DNA from 4 places in the Streptomyces sp. CRN 30 genome. Region 1 is predicted to be linked to each of the others. Evidence: riboswitches for the same ligand, from Rfam matches in the RefSeq annotation. Region 1 holds a riboswitch; each other region holds the start of a gene.
The links. A riboswitch is a leader RNA that binds a small molecule or an ion and turns the genes downstream of it on or off. The one in region 1 is predicted to bind S-adenosylmethionine.

Region 1 (3,785 bases):
ATCGAAACGCCCGCCCCGTCGGGGGTCGCCGTCTCCAGGCCCTGCTCGAAACGGACGTCGTCGTCGTTGACGTACACGTTCACGAAACGGCGCAGCTTGCCCTGGTCGTCCAGGACGCGGGCGCCGATGCCCGTGTGGTTCTTCTCCAGGTCGGCGAGGACCTCGGCGAGCGTCGTTCCCTCGGCGCTCACCTCCGCCTTGCCGCCGGTGTAGGTGCGCAGGATCGTGGGGATGCGGACGGTGACGCTCATGGGTGGAACCTCCTGAAGCTGGTGGGGCGGCGCCCCCGAGGGCGCGAAGTCGTGTGAAGGGGCGGCCGGGCGGAGCGGCTACGCGAGACCGGCCTCGTGGAACGCGTCGAGGCTGGGGCGGATCGTCGCGGTGAGCCCGGTGTCGGCCACCGCGTCCAGCGTCTTGAGGCCGTCGCCGGTGTTGAGGACGACGGTCGTCTTCTCCGGGTCGAGCAGACCGCTCTTGATCAGCTTGCGGGTGACACCGACGGTCACCCCGCCCGCCGTCTCGGCGAAGATGCCCTCGGTGCGTGCGAGCAGCTTGATCGCGTCCACGATCTCCGCGTCGTCCACGTCCTCCACCGCACCGCCCGTACGGCGCGCGATGTCGAGGACGTAGGGGCCGTCGGCCGGGTTGCCGATGGCGAGCGACTTGGCGATGGTGTCCGGCTTCTGCGGACGGACGACGTCGTGGCCGTCCTTGTAGGCCACCGACACCGGCGAGCAGCCCTCGGCCTGCGCGCCGAAGATCCTGTACGGCCGGTCCTCGACGAGCCCGAGCCTGATGAGCTCCTGCAGCCCCTTGTCGATCTTCGTGAGCTGGGAGCCGGAGGCGATCGGGACGACGATCTGGTCGGGGAGCTTCCAGCCGAGCTGCTCGCAGATCTCGTACGCCAGCGTCTTGGAGCCCTCGGCGTAGTACGGCCGCAGGTTGACGTTGACGAAGCCCCAGCCCTCGCCCGCCGGGTCGCCGATGAGCTCGGAGCAGAAGCGGTTGACGTCGTCGTAGTTGCCCTCGATGCCGACGAGGTCACCGCCGTAGACGGCGGCCATGACGACCTTGCCCTGCTCCAGGTCGTGCGGGATGAACACGCAGGAGCGGAAGCCGGCCCGGGCGGCGGCCGCGCCGACGGCGCCGGCCAGGTTGCCCGTGGAGGAGCAGGAGAGGGTGGTGAAGCCGAAGGCGCGCGCGGCCTCCAGGGCCTGGGCGACGACCCGGTCCTTGAAGGAGTGGGTCGGGTTGCCGGAGTCGTCCTTCACGTAGAGCCCACCGGTCACACCGAGCTCACGGGCCAGATTGTCGGCCTTGACGAGCTTGGTCCAGCCGGGGTTGAGGTTCGGCTTCCCGGCTACGTCGGCCGGGACGGGCAGCAGGGGCGCGTAACGCCAGATGTTCGCGGGGCCGGACTCGATGCGCCGGCGCAGTTCCTCGGTGTCGTACGCGGAGAAGTCGTAGGCGATCTCCAGCGGTCCGAAGCATTCCTCGCAGGCGAAGACCGGGCCGAGCGGGACGCGGTGGCCGCACTCGCGACAGGACAGCGCGGCGGCGGGGCCGAGATCCACGGGGGAGGGGGTGGTGACACCGGATTCGGTGGTGCTTGCAACTGTCTGCGCAGCCATGGAGGCGAGGCCCTTTCTCCTCATCTTCCTCACGACGCACTTCGCCGTGAGACGGATTTGGCACCTTCCCTAGCCGGGAGCCCCGCGGAGTCGATCAACAGTCGCCAATGACCGTCAGTGATCGCTACGAGAGCCGGCTGGAGGGTTGCCGGGGCTTCAACGGGCCGTGTCCCTCTGCCCCTCTGGATGAGCGGTATTCGGTTGTGAACAGCGGTGACCCCCGACATGCGATGGTCATCCGCGTTGTTCAAGACTGTAACCGACGGCCAGGACAGTTGAGGGAGTCGTCCGCACCGCGAGATGGATCACACGTACGTCCTGTGTGATCGAAAAAGGGAGGAGCCGCAGGCTGTGCTGGAAGAAGTCGAGCGCTGGCTGAGCACCCGCTCCTGGTCCGTGAACGACCGCCCGCTGCACCGGGTCATGGCCGCGAAACGGGCCACGGGCCAGTCGGTCAGTGTCGTCCTGCCCGCGCTCAACGAGGAGGCGACGGTCGGCGGGATCGTCGCCGCGATCCGCCGTGACCTCGTGGAGCGCACCCCGCTCGTCGACGAGATCGTCGTCGTCGACTCGGGGTCGACCGACCGCACCTCGGAGGTGGCCGCCGCGGCGGGCGCGAGAGTCGTCCACCGCGACGCGATCCTGCCCCGGCTGCCGGCCGTGCCCGGCAAGGGCGAGGTGCTGTGGCGCTCCCTGCTCGTCACCCACGGGGACATCGTCTGTTTCGTCGACGCGGACCTCAGGGAGTTCTCGTCCGACTTCGTCCTGGGCATCGTGGGCCCGCTGCTCACCGACCCCGGCGTCGACCTGGTCAAGGCGATGTACGACCGGCCGCTCACCTCCTCCGCCGGCCTTCCGGCCGGGCAGGGCGGCCGGGTCACCGAGCTGATGGCCCGCCCGCTGCTCAACATGCACTGGCCGCAGCTCGCGGGCTTCGTCCAGCCGCTCGGCGGCGAGTACGCGGCCCGCCGCTCGCTCCTGGAGCGGCTGCCGTTCCCGGTCGGGTACGGCGTGGAGCTGGGCATGCTGGTCGACGCGCTGCACCTGGTGGGCCTGGACGCCCTCGCCCAGGTCGACGTGGGTGTCCGCCTCCACCGCCACCAGGACGGGCAGGCGCTCGGCCGGATGGCCGCCGCGATCTACCGCACGGCCCAGCTGCGGCTGGCCCGCGGCCACCTCGTCCGCCCCGCGCTCACCCAGTTCGAGCGGGGCGAGGACGGCTTCGAGCCGCGCACCTACTCGGTGGACACCGAGGAGCGGCCGCCGATGGCGGAGATCGAGGAGTACGCGGCGCGCAGAGCGGCGTAGGCGGCGGGCCGCCGTGGAGGGGATGTATACGGATGAGACATACGTTTGAGTCTTCCGGCCTCGGGCTAGGTTGAGGCGTATGGCTTCCGCAGCAACCTCCACCGGCGCCCGCGTCCTCGTCGCGTCCAACCGCGGCCCCGTCTCGTACACGCTCGACGAGTCGGGCGACCTCTCCGCCAGACGTGGCGGCGGCGGCCTGGTGTCCGGCCTGTCGGCGATCGGCCCGGACGCCGACGCCGTATGGGTGTGCGCGGCACTGGGCGACGGCGACCGCGAGGCGGTACGGCGCACCGGCGGCGCCCTGTCCCCCGACGACACCGGCGGTCAGCGCGTCCGCATGCTGGACATCGCCGCCGACGTGCACGCCGACGCGTACAACGGCGTCGCCAACTCGGTGCTCTGGTTCATCCACCACATGCTGTACCAGACGCCGCTGGAACCGGTCTTCGACGGCGAGTTCCGGCGGCAGTGGGCCTCGTACGAGGCGTACAACCGCGCGTTCGCCGAGGCGCTCGCCGAGGAGGCGGGCGAGGGCGCGTCGGTGCTCGTGCAGGACTACCACCTGGTGCTGGTGCCCCGGATGCTCCGCGAGCTCCGCCCCGACCTGCGCATCGGGCACTTCTCGCACACGCCGTGGGCCCCGCCGGAGTACTTCCGGCTGCTGCCCGACGACATCGCGGCGCAGGTACTCAGCGGCATCCTCGGCGCGGACCGGGCGGCGTTCCTCACCCAGCGGTGGGCGGACGCGTTCACGGAGTGCTGCCACGCGGTGCTCGGGCCCGGTATCCCCTCGGGCACGCGCATCGGGGTGCACGGACTGGGCGCCGACGCGGACTTCCTGCGCGG
Region 2 (3,785 bases), on a different contig from region 1:
GAGCCCGTGCACGCCCACCTCGGTGGAGCCGAGCCCGCCCACCAGCGCGTCGCAGCACGCGGTGAACGCGTCTGCCCAGCGGTGGGTGAGGAACCCCAGCCGGTCCGCGCCCAGCATCCCGCGCAGCACCTGCTCGGCGATGTCGTCGGGCAGCATCCGGAAGTACTCCACCGGCGCCCACGGCGTGTGCGAGAAGTGGCCGATGCGGAGATCGGGCCGCAACTCCCTGAGCATGCCCGGCACCAGCGTCAGGTGGTAGTCCTGCACCAGCGCGACCGCGCCCTCGGCGGCCTCCTCGGCCAGCGCCTCGGCGAACGCCCGGTTGAACGCCACGTAGGAGTCCCACCGCCGGCGGAACTCCGCGTCGAAGACCGGCTCCACCGGCGTCTGGTACAGCATGTGGTGGACGAACCACAGCACGGAGTTGGCGATGCCGTTGTACGCGTCGCTGTGCACGTCGGCGGGGATGTCCAGCATCCGTACGCCGTCCTCGCCCGCCCCGCGCCGCACCGCCTCGCGGTCGCCGTCGGACAGCGCCGAGCACACCCACAGCGCACCCGCGTCCGGTCCGATCGCCGACAGCCCGGAGACCAGTCCGCCGCCGCCCCGCTTGGCGCGCAGCGAACCGTCCCCCCCGACCTCGTACGACACGGGGCCCCGATTGGAGGCCACCAGCACCTGAGCGGCACCGAAGGACGCGGACGAAGCGGACGAAGAAGAAGCGGAAGCCGAGGAAGCCATACGACTCAAACTAGCCCGGCCGCCAACAGCTCAAACGTACGTTCACGCGACCTTGCGCTCCGCGTACTCGGCGATCTCCAGCATCGGCGGGCGTTCCTCGGTGTCCACCGAGAACGTCCGCGGCTCGAACCCCTGCGCACCTCGCTCGAACTGCGTCAGCGCCGGCCGGACCAGATGGCCCCGGGCCAGCCTGAGCTGCGCGGTCCGGTAGATCGCGGCGGCCATCCGGCCCAGCGCCTGCCCGTCCTGGTGCCGGTGCCTGCGCACCCCGACGTCGACCTGGGCGAGGGCGTCCAGGCCCACCAGGTGCAGCGCGTCCACCAGCATGCCCAGCTCCACCCCGTAGCCGACGGGGAACGGCAGCCGCTCCAGGAGCGAGCGGCGGGCCGCGTACTCGCCGCCGAGCGGCTGCACGAAACCGGCCAGCCGCGGCCAGTGCATGTTCAGCAGCGGGCGGGCCATCAGCTCGGTGACCCGGCCGCCCTGCCCGGCGGCGCCGCGCAGCGGACGGTCGTACATGGCCTTGACCAGGTGCACGTCCGGGTCGGTCAGCAGCGGGCCGACGATCCCCGTGACGAAGTCGGACGAGAACTCCTTGAGGTCGGCGTCGACGAACGCCACGATGTCCCCGCTCGTCACCAGCAGTGACCGCCACAGCACCTCGCCCTTGCCGGGGACGGGCGCGAGGCGCGGCAGGATCTCGTCGCGGTGCACGACGCGGGCGCCGGCCGCCGCGGCCACCTTCGACGTGGCGTCGGTCGACCCGGAGTCGATCACGACGATCTCGTCGACCAGCGGTACCTGGCACATCAGGTCGTGGCGGACGGCCGCGACGATGTCGCCGACGGTCTCCTCCTCGTTCAGCGCGGGCAGCACGACGCTGACCCGCTGGCCGGTGCGCTGCTTGGCGGCCAGTATCTGGTGGAGCGGACGGTCGGTCACGGACCAGGAGCGTGCACTGAGCCAGCGCTCGACTTCTTCCAGCACGGTCTGCGGCTCCTCCCTGTTGTGGATCACGGTCAGCGGGTCAGGCGTCGCATATGTGATCCATCTCGCGCATCGGACGACTATCTCAACTGTCCTGGCCTTCGGTTACAGTCTTGAACAACGCGGATGACCATCGCATGTCGGGGGTGGCCGCCGCTGACAACCACATACAGCTCATCCAGAGGGGCAGAGGGACACGGCCCGATGAAGCCCCGGCAACCCTCCAGTCGGTACTCGTGAAGACGCGAGGCTCCCGGCTCGGGAAGGTGCCAAATCCGTCTCACGGCGAAGTGCGTCGTGAGGAAGATGAGGAGAAAGGGCCTCGCCTCCATGGCTGTGCAGACTGCCGAAAGCACCACCACTCCCGCCGCCTCCGTCGATCTCGGCCCCGCCGCGGCGCTCTCCTGCCGGGAATGCGGCCACCGCGTGCCCCTCGGCCCGGTCTTCGCCTGCGAGGAGTGTTTCGGCCCGCTGGAGATCGCTTACGACTTCTCCTCGTACGACACGGAGAAGCTCCGCGCGCGCATCGAAGCGGGCCCCGCGAACATCTGGCGTTACGCGCCGCTGCTGCCCGTCCCGGCGGACGTCGCCGACAAGCCCAACATCAACCCGGGCTGGACCAAGCTCGTCCAGGCCGACCGCCTCGCCGCCGAGCTGGGCGTCACCGGCGGTCTCTACGTCAAGGACGACTCCGGCAACCCGACGCACTCCTTCAAGGACCGGGTCGTGGCGCAGGCACTGGAGGCGGCGCGCGCCTTCGGCTTCACCACCCTCTCCTGCTCCTCCACCGGCAACCTGGCCGGCGCCGTCGGCGCCGCCGCCGCCCGCGCCGGTCTGCGCTCCTGCGTGTTCATCCCGCACGACCTGGAGCAGGGCAAGGTCGTCATGGCCGCGATCTACGGCGGCGAGCTGGTCGGCATCGAGGGCAACTACGACGACGTCAACCGCTTCTGTTCCGAGCTGATCGGCGACCCGGCCGGCGAGGGCTGGGGCTTCGTCAACGTCAATCTCCGCCCCTACTACGCGGAGGGGTCCAAGACCCTCGCGTACGAGATCTGCGAGCAGCTCGGCTGGCGCCTTCCCGACCAGCTCGTCGTGCCCATCGCCTCCGGCTCCCAGCTCACGAAGATCGACAAGGGTCTGAAGGAACTGATCGAGCTGGGGCTCGTCGAGGACAGGCCGTACAAGATCTTCGGTGCCCAGGCCGAGGGGTGCTCGCCGGTCTCCACCGCGTTCAAGGCCGGCCACGACGTGGTCCGCCCGCAGAAGCCGAACACCATCGCCAAGTCGCTGGCCATCGGCAACCCGGCCGACGGGCCGTACGTCCTCGACATCGCCCGCCGCACCGGCGGCGCGGTGGAGGACGTCACGGACGAGCAGGTCGTCGAGGCGATCAAGTTGCTGGCGCGGACGGAAGGGATCTTCGCGGAGACCGCGGGCGGGGTCACGGTGGGCGTGACGAAGAAGCTGATCGAGGCGGGTGTCCTCGACCCGTCGCTCACCACCGTGGTGCTCAACACCGGGGACGGTCTGAAGACGCTGGACGCGGTCGCCGACACGGGGCTCACGGCGACGATCCGGCCGAACCTCGACTCCTTCCGTGCGGCGGGGCTGGCGTAGCGCCGCGCAGTTCCCCGCACCCCTAGGCAGATCCCCCTGACCGGAGGTTTCAAGTGAGTGTCTCTGTCCGCATCCCGACCATCCTGCGTACGTACACCGGCGGGCAGGCCGAAGTGACCGCCGAAGGGGCCACCCTCGGCGAGGTCATCGCCGACCTGGAGAAGAACCACACCGGGATTTCCGGGCGGGTTCTCGACGACCAGGGCAAGCTGCGGCGGTTCGTCAACGTGTACGTCAACGACGACGACGTCCGATTCGAGCAGGGTCTGGAGACGGCCACCCCGGACGGGGCCGGCGTCTCGATCATCCCCGCGGTCGCCGGCGGCTGATCCGTCACCCACCGTTCCCCCGAATTGCCCCCTCCGTGAGAGAAGCGGAGGGGGCAATTCCATGTGGTTGAGCGCGGTACAGTTGGGGAACGCGGCGCTGATCACGCG
Region 3 (3,785 bases), on a different contig from region 1:
GACCAGGTGTCCACCAACGCACAGCCCGACTGGTACATGGGCTTCGCCGAGGGCCTGGTCCGCGCCATGCCGGGCTGGGAGATCAACCTCTGGGGCCACACGCTCGCCCTGGGCGTGTTCATCCCGCTGGTCGTCTTCGGTCTGGTGCTGGCCGTGATCGCGCTGTACCCGTTCTTCGAGTCCTGGGTCACCGGCGACAAGCGCGAGCACCACATCCTGGACCGCCCGCGCAACGCCCCGACCCGCACCGCCTTCGGTGTCGCGTGGATCACCTGGTACATGATCGGCCTCATCGGCGGTGGCAACGACCTGGTCGCGACCCACTTCCACATGTCGATCAACGCGGTCACCTGGTTCGTCCGCATCGGGTTCTTCGCCGGACCGGTCATCGCGTTCATCGTCACCAAGCGGATCTGCCTCGGCCTGCAGCGCCGGGACCGCGAGAAGGTGCTGCACGGCCGTGAGACGGGCATCATCAAGCGCCTGCCGCACGGTGAGTTCGTCGAGGTGCACGAGCCGCTCAGCCAGGAGCAGCTGTACACGCTCACCGCGCACGAGCAGTACCAGCCGGCCGCGATCGGCCCCGAGGTCGACGAGAACGGCGTCAAGCGCAAGGTGTCGCCGATCGAGAGGCTCCGCGCCAAGCTCAGCAAGGGCTACTACGGCGAGGAGAACCAGATCGCCAAGCCGACCGTCGAGGAGTACAAGGAGATCACGAGCGGCCACGGCCACCACTGATCGCTGCCTCAGCCACGCCACAGGAAGGGCCCCGTCCGGACACCGGACGGGGCCCTTCCCCGTCTCCGGGGGTGGATAGGGTGGAGGCGTCTTTACTCACTCTCCCCGGAGAGACACACCCAGGAGCGGCTGATGAGCGCTGTGACCCCCGCTGGAGGCGACACCGCGGCGGGCCGCTCCTGGCCCGCCGTACTGAACGGACTGCTCGAGGGGCGGGACCTGACCGCGGACGACACCGCCTGGGCGATGGACCTGATCATGCGCGGCGAGGCGACGGACGCGCAGATCGCCGCCTTCGCGGTGGCGCTGCGCGCCAAGGGCGAGACCGTCGAGGAGATCTCCGGCTGCGTGCGGGCGCTGTACGAACACGCCAACGTCATCCAGGTGCCGGGGAGGACGGTGGACATCGTCGGCACCGGCGGGGACGGCGCGAAGACGGTCAACATCTCCACCATGTCGTCGATCGTCGTCGCCGGCACCGGCGCGAAGGTCGTCAAGCACGGCAACCGCGCCGCCTCCTCGGCCTCCGGGGCCTCGGACGTCCTGGAGGAGCTCGGCGTCAACCTGCAGCTGACCCCGCGGCGGGTGGCGCAGGTGGCGGAGGAGGCCGGGATCACCTTCTGCTTCGCGGTGAAGTTCCACCCGGCGCTGCGCCATGTGGCCGCCGCCCGCGGCCAGATGGGCATCCGCACGGTGTTCAACTTCCTCGGCCCGCTGGCCAACCCGGCACAGGTGCAGGCGCAGGCGGTGGGCGTCGCCGACCCGCGGATGGCGCCGATCATGGCGGGCGTCTTCGCCCGGCGCGGCCACTCCTCCCTGGTCTTCCGCGGCGACGACGGCCTCGACGAGCTGACCACCACGGCCACGTCCCGGGTGTGGGTCGTGCGCGCGGGCGAGGTGACGGAGGAGTCCTTCGACCCGCGCGACGTCGGCCTGGACCTGGTGCCGGTCGAGGCGCTGCGGGGCGCGGACGCCTCGTACAACGCCGACGTGGCGCTCCGTCTGCTGAACGGTGAGGAGGGCCCCGTACGGGACGCCGTCCTGCTCAACTCGGCGGCGGCCCTGGTGGCCCTGGAGCCGGGCGCCGGCACGCTGGCCGAGCAGATCCGCGCGGGCATGGACGAGGCCGCCGAGTCCATCGACTCCGGCGCGGCGAAGCGGACCCTGGAACGCTGGGTGGCCGCCAGCAACGCGTAGCGCCCAGCTGTTCGTCGTCCCGCGATCCGGACACGGGTTGCGGGACGACGATCACTTCACGTACGTTCCCGTACCAGGTCATGAGCGACAGTCATGAGGCCCCGGCCGACTGTCCGGCAACCCTCCGTCCGTGGCGGGGTGCCCCGGGTGAAGACCAGGCCGCAGGCAGCGAGGTCTGCGGCAAGCGCGGACCCCTCGCGCACTTCTCGGTAAGTGCGGGGCCAGGGGTCCTGGTCCTCGAGGAGCCTTCTGTTGAGCAAGCGAATGCGATAGGGCCGCAGAGCCCCGCCTCCGCACACCCTTTTTCTTCTCGTCCGCGCTCGAGCGCCCCCGCTCGCGCGGTGAGTTCCGTCTGCTCGCACAGGAGTGCACCCATGTCTGTCTCCACCGTTGCCGCCGACCAGTCCATTTGTACTCCGCTGCCCGTTCTGGGCCGGGATGTCACCGTCCCGCTCGTCACCGGCGGCGAGGTCACCTACGCCGCGCTCGACTACGCCGCGAGCGCCCCGGCCCTCCAGCGGGTGTGGGACGACGTGGCGGCCTACGCCCCGTACTACGGCAGCGTGCACCGGGGCGCCGGGTACCTGTCGCAGCTGTCGACGGACCTCTTCGAGAACGCCAGGGTGACGGTCGCGGAGTTCCTGGGCTGCCGCGAGGAGGACGAGATCGTCTTCACGCGCTCCACCACCGACTCGCTGAACCTGCTGGCCACCGCGCTCCCCGCCGGCTGCCAGGTGTTCGTCTTCGAGACCGAGCACCACGCCTCGCTGCTGCCCTGGCGAGACGCCCGGGTGACGTACCTGGACGCCCCGCGCACCCCGGACGAGGCCGTCGCCACCCTGGAGCGCGCCCTGGCCGCCCGCGTCCCCCAGGGCCCCGCGCTGGTGTGCGTCACCGGCGCCTCCAACGTCACCGGAGAGCTGTGGCCGGTGCGCGAGCTGGCCGCCGCCGCGCACGCGCACGGCGCGCGCATCGTGCTGGACGCCGCGCAGCTCGCCCCGCACCACCCGGTGTCCGTGCGTGACCTGGACGTCGACTGGGTGGCCTTCTCCGGGCACAAGCTGTACGCGCCCTTCGGCTCCGGGGTCCTCGCCGGGCGCGCCGATTGGCTGCGCGAGGCCGAGCCCTACCTGGCGGGCGGCGGCGCCTCCCGCACCGTCTCGCGCCGCGCGGACGGCGGCGTGGACGTCGAGTGGCACGAGGGGGCCGCCCGCCACGAGGCCGGCTCCCCGAACGTCATCGGCGCCTACGCCATCGCCTCCGCCTGCAAGGCGCTCACCGAGGAGGGCTTCGACCGTCTCGTGGCCCGCGAGCGGCACCTGGTCGAGAAGGTGCGCACGGGGCTCACCGCGGTTCCCGGGGTGCGGATCCTGTCGCTGTTCGGCGACGACGCCCCGCGCGTGGGGGTCCTCTCCTTCGTCGTCGAGGGCTGGAACAGCTCGCACTTCGCCGCCGCGCTCTCCGCCGAGTACGGCATCGGCGTCCGCGACGGCCTGTTCTGCGCCCACCCGCTGGTGCGCACGCTGCTCGGCACCGCGCCCGGGGCGCAGGGGGAGTGCGGGGCGCCCGAGGCCGCGCCCGGCGAGAAGTCGCTCAACGCCATCCGCGTGAGCTTCGGCGCGGGCACGCCCGACGAGCACGTGGAGCGGTTCACGGCCGCGGTCGCCGAGCTCGTGCGGGACGGTGCCAAGTGGGGCTACCGGACGGAGAACGGGCGCTGCGTGCCCGACACCGCCGCGTGAGCCGCCGGGACGGTCAGCGGGGCGGGCAACGGGGCCGTCACGGAGGCGGGCGCCGGTAGCCGGGCGCCCAGCAGGATCATCCGCAGGGCGCGCTCGGTGGCGTCGGTG
Region 4 (3,785 bases), on a different contig from region 1:
TGCCTGCCACGGCATCCTGCCCGCGCCGATGGCACTGGCGGAGGCGCTGCTGCGGGGTGCCGAACTCGTCACGGACGCCACCGAGCGGGCGCTGCGGATGATCGTCCTCGGCGCGCGGCTACCGGCTCAGGCGGCCGCGGCGGCGGAGGTGTCGGGGACGCAGCGGCCGTCCTCGGTGCGGTAGTTCCAGCGGGCGCCGTCGCGGACCAGTTCCTTCACGGCCGTCACGAACCGTTCGACGTGCTCGTCCGGGGTGCCCGCGCCGAAGCTGACCCGGACGGCGTTGAGGGACTTCTCGCCGGGCGCGGCCTCGGGGGCGCCGCACTCGCCCTGCGTCTGCGGGTCGCTGCCGAGCAGGGTGCGCACCAGCGGGTGGGCGCAGAAGAGGCCGTCGCGGACGCCGATGCCGTACTCGGCGGAGAGGGCGGCGGCGAAGTGGGAGCTGTTCCAGCCGTCGACGACGAAGGAGAGGACGCCGACGCGGGGCGCGTCGGCGCCGAAGAGCGAGAGGACCCGCACCTCGGGCACCTCGGCGAGGCCCTCGCGGACCGTGCGGATCAGGTGCTCCTCGCGGGCGAGGAGCGTCTCGAACCCGGCCTCGGTGAGCGCCTTGCAGGCGGAGGCGATGGCGTAGGCGCCGATGACGTTGGGCGACCCGGCCTCGTGGCGGGCGGCGCTGTCGTGCCACTCGACGTCCACACCGCCGTCGGCACGGCGGCTGACCCGGCGGCTCGCGCCGCCGCCGGCGAGGTAGGGCTCGGCCTCGGAGAGCCAGTCGGCGCGGCCGGCCAGCACCCCGGAGCCGAAGGGCGCGTACAGCTTGTGCCCGGAGAAGGCGACCCAGTCCACGTCGAGGCCGGCGAGGTCCACCGGGTGGTGCGGGGCGAGCTGGGCGGCGTCCAGGACGATCCGGGCGCCGTGGGCGTGGGCGGCGGCGGCCAGCTCGCGCACCGGCCACAGCTCGCCGGTGACGTTGGAGGCGCCGGTGACGCAGACCAGCGCGGGGCCGTACGGCTCGCGGGCGGCGAGGGCGCGCTCCAGGGTCTCGACGGCCTGCGCCGGGGTGCGCGGGGCGTCGAGGTAGGTGACGTCCGCGTTCCTCCAGGGCAGCAGCGAGGCGTGGTGCTCGGTCTCGAAGACGAAGACCCGGCAGCCGGCCGGGAGGGCGGCGGCGAGCAGGTTGAGGGAGTCGGTGGTGGACCGGGTGAAGACGACCTGGTCGCCGGTGCGGCAGCCGAGGAACTCCGCGACGGTCCGGCGGGCGTTCTCGAACAGGTCGGTGGAGAGCTGCGAGAGGTACCCGGCGCCCCGGTGGACGCTGCCGTAGTAGGGCGCGTAGGCGGCGACGTCGTCCCAGACGCGCTTCAGGGCCGGGGCGCTGGCCGCGTAGTCGAGGGCCGCGTAGGTGACCTCGCCGCCGGTGACGAGCGGCACGGTGACGTCGGCGCCGAGGACGGCCAGCGGGGCGGAGACAGCGGTGGGTGCGGACATGACGGGACTCCCGTGAGAATTCGGGCGCGGCGAGGCACGGCACGCGCCGGAAGAGAAGAAGAAGGGTGTGCGGAGGCGGGGCTCTGCGGCCCTAGCGCATTCGCTTGCTCACGGAAGGCTCCTCGACGACCAGGACCCCTGGCCCCACACTTCTGGAAGTGTGCGAGGGGTCCGCGCTTGCCGCAGACCTCGCTGCCTGCGGCCTGGTCTTCACCCGGGGCACCCCGCCACGGACGGAGGGTTGCCGGACAGTCGGCCGGGGCCTCATGACTGTCACTCATGACCTGGGGACGAACGTAAGCGAAAAGATCGACGTCCCGCAACCCGTGTCCGGATCGCGGGACGTACACCGCACGGGGCCGTCGGGCGGACCGACGGCCTCCGAGGCGGCCGTCAGGCGTTGGTCGCGGCCACCCACCGGTCCAGGACGCTCTTGGCCGCGCCGGAGTCGACCGACACCGCGGCCCGCTCGATGGCGGCCCCGATGCGGTCCGTCAGCGGGCCGTCGCCGCGCTCCAGCGCGACCAGGGCCGCCGCCGAGTTGAGCAGGACGGCGTCCCGTACGGGGCCCGTCTCGCCGTTCAGCAGCCGCCGGGCCACGTCGGCGTTGTACGACGCGTCGGCGCCGCGCAGAGCCTCGACGGGCACCAGCTCGATGCCCACGTCCCGCGGGTCGAAGGTCTCCTCGGTCACCTTGCCGTCGCGCACCGTCCAGACCCGGGACGTGGCCGTGGTCGTCAGCTCGTCCAGCCCGTCGTCGCCGCGGAAGACCAGTGAGGAGTTGCCGCGCTCGGCGAAGACCCCGGCGATGATGGGTGCCATCCGGGCGTCGGCGACGCCGATGGCCTGGGAGCGGACGTTGGCCGGGTTGGTGAGCGGACCGAGGAAGTTGAACACCGTCCGCACGCCCAGCTGTCCGCGGGCCGCCGCGACGTGGCGCAGCGCGGGGTGGAACTTCACGGCGAAGCAGAAGGTGATCCCGGCTTCCTCGGCGACCTCGGTGACGCGCCGCGGCGTCAGGTCGAGATTGACGCCGAGCTTCTCCAGGACGTCCGAGGCGCCGGACGCCGAGGAGGCGGCGCGGCTGCCGTGTTTGACGACCTTCGCCCCGGTGCCGGCGACGACGATCGCCGACATGGTGGAGATGTTGACGGTCTTGGCGCCGTCGCCGCCGGTGCCGACGATGTCGACGGTGTCGCCGGGGACCTGGATGACATGGGCGTGCCCGTACATCGCGCGGACCAGGCCGCCGATCTCGTCGACGGTCTCGCCCTTGGCGCGCAGGGCCACCGCGAACCCGGCGATCTGCGCGTCGGTGGCCTCGCCGCGCATGATGACGTCCATCGCCCACGCGGTCTCGTCCGCGGAGAGGTCCCGGCCGTCCAGCAGTCCGTTCAGCAGCACGGGCCAGGAGCGGCCCGCCGCGGTGTCGCCTCCAGCGGGGGTCACAGCGCTCATCAGCCGCTCCTGTGAAAGTGGGAAGAGAACCCGCGCGGGAGGAGATCCCGCGCGGGCAAGACGTGGGTCCACCTTATCCAGCCCGGGGGCGCGACGAAGGGCCCCGTCCGAACACCGGACGGGGCCCTTCGCTGTCGTGTGGCGACGCAGGAGGATCAGTGGTGGCCGTGGCCGCTGGTGATCTCCTTGTACTCGTCTACGGTCGGCTTCGGAATCTGGGACTCCTCGCCGTAGTAGGACTTGCTCAGCTTGACGCGGAGCTTCTCCACGCCGCCGGCCTTCCGCTCGACGCCGTTCTCGTCGACGGCCGGGCCGATCTCGGCCGGCTTGTACTGCTCGTGCGCGGTGAGCGAGTACATCTGCTCCTGGCTGAGCGGCTCGTGCACCTCGATGAACTCACCGTGCGGCAGGCGCTTGATGATGCCCGACTCGCGGCCGTGCAGCACCTTCTCCTTGTCCCGGCGCTGGAGGCCGAGGCAGATCCGCTTGGTGACGACGAAGGCGATGACCGGGCCGACGAAGAAGCCGATCCGGACGAACCAGGTGACCGCGTTGATCGACAGGTGGAAGTGGGTGGCGAAGATGTCGTTGCCACCACCGACCAGCATGATCATGTACGCGGTGACCCAGGCGACGCCGAACGCGGTCCGGGTCGGGGCGTTGCGCGGGCGGTCCAGGATGTGGTGCTCGCGCTTGTCCCCGGTGACCCAGGACTCGATGAACGGGTACAGGGCGATGATCGCGAGGAACAGACCGAAGATCACCAGCGGGACGAACACACCCAGGACGAGCGTGTGACCCCAGAAGTTGATCTCCCAGCCGGGCATGGCGCGGAC

Region 2: it holds a riboswitch for S-adenosylmethionine, as region 1 does, so the genes downstream of both, thrC (threonine synthase) here and thrC (threonine synthase) in region 1, are expected to answer to the same signal.
Region 3: it holds a riboswitch for S-adenosylmethionine, as region 1 does, so the genes downstream of both, UW392_RS13255 (aminotransferase class V-fold PLP-dependent enzyme) here and thrC (threonine synthase) in region 1, are expected to answer to the same signal.
Region 4: it holds a riboswitch for S-adenosylmethionine, as region 1 does, so the genes downstream of both, UW392_RS31360 (aminotransferase class V-fold PLP-dependent enzyme) here and thrC (threonine synthase) in region 1, are expected to answer to the same signal.

What each region holds. Positions count from the first base shown of each region.
Region 1 is NZ_JAVRHI010000165.1:1,107-4,891, forward strand. It holds gene UW392_RS16295 (MoaD/ThiS family protein) at 1-251, opposite strand, end outside; gene thrC (threonine synthase) at 330-1,631, opposite strand; SAM riboswitch class I at 1,649-1,824, opposite strand; gene UW392_RS16305 (glucosyl-3-phosphoglycerate synthase) at 1,983-2,939, shown strand; gene UW392_RS16310 (trehalose-6-phosphate synthase) at 3,019-3,785, shown strand, end outside.
Region 2 is NZ_JAVRHI010000535.1:23,968-27,752, forward strand. It holds gene UW392_RS62350 (trehalose-6-phosphate synthase) at 1-741, opposite strand, end outside; gene UW392_RS62355 (glucosyl-3-phosphoglycerate synthase) at 784-1,728, opposite strand; SAM riboswitch class I at 1,900-2,041, shown strand; gene thrC (threonine synthase) at 2,059-3,348, shown strand; gene UW392_RS62365 (ubiquitin-like small modifier protein 1) at 3,402-3,677, shown strand.
Region 3 is NZ_JAVRHI010000138.1:20,099-23,883, forward strand. It holds gene UW392_RS13245 (cytochrome bc complex cytochrome b subunit) at 1-738, shown strand, start outside; gene trpD (anthranilate phosphoribosyltransferase) at 871-1,935, shown strand; SAM riboswitch class IV at 2,012-2,128, shown strand; gene UW392_RS13255 (aminotransferase class V-fold PLP-dependent enzyme) at 2,310-3,677, shown strand; gene UW392_RS13260 (glycerate kinase) at 3,632-3,785, opposite strand, start outside.
Region 4 is NZ_JAVRHI010000295.1:28,778-32,562, reverse strand. It holds gene UW392_RS31365 (glycerate kinase) at 1-184, shown strand, start outside; gene UW392_RS31360 (aminotransferase class V-fold PLP-dependent enzyme) at 127-1,491, opposite strand; SAM riboswitch class IV at 1,660-1,776, opposite strand; gene trpD (anthranilate phosphoribosyltransferase) at 1,885-2,949, opposite strand; gene UW392_RS31350 (cytochrome bc complex cytochrome b subunit) at 3,105-3,785, opposite strand, start outside.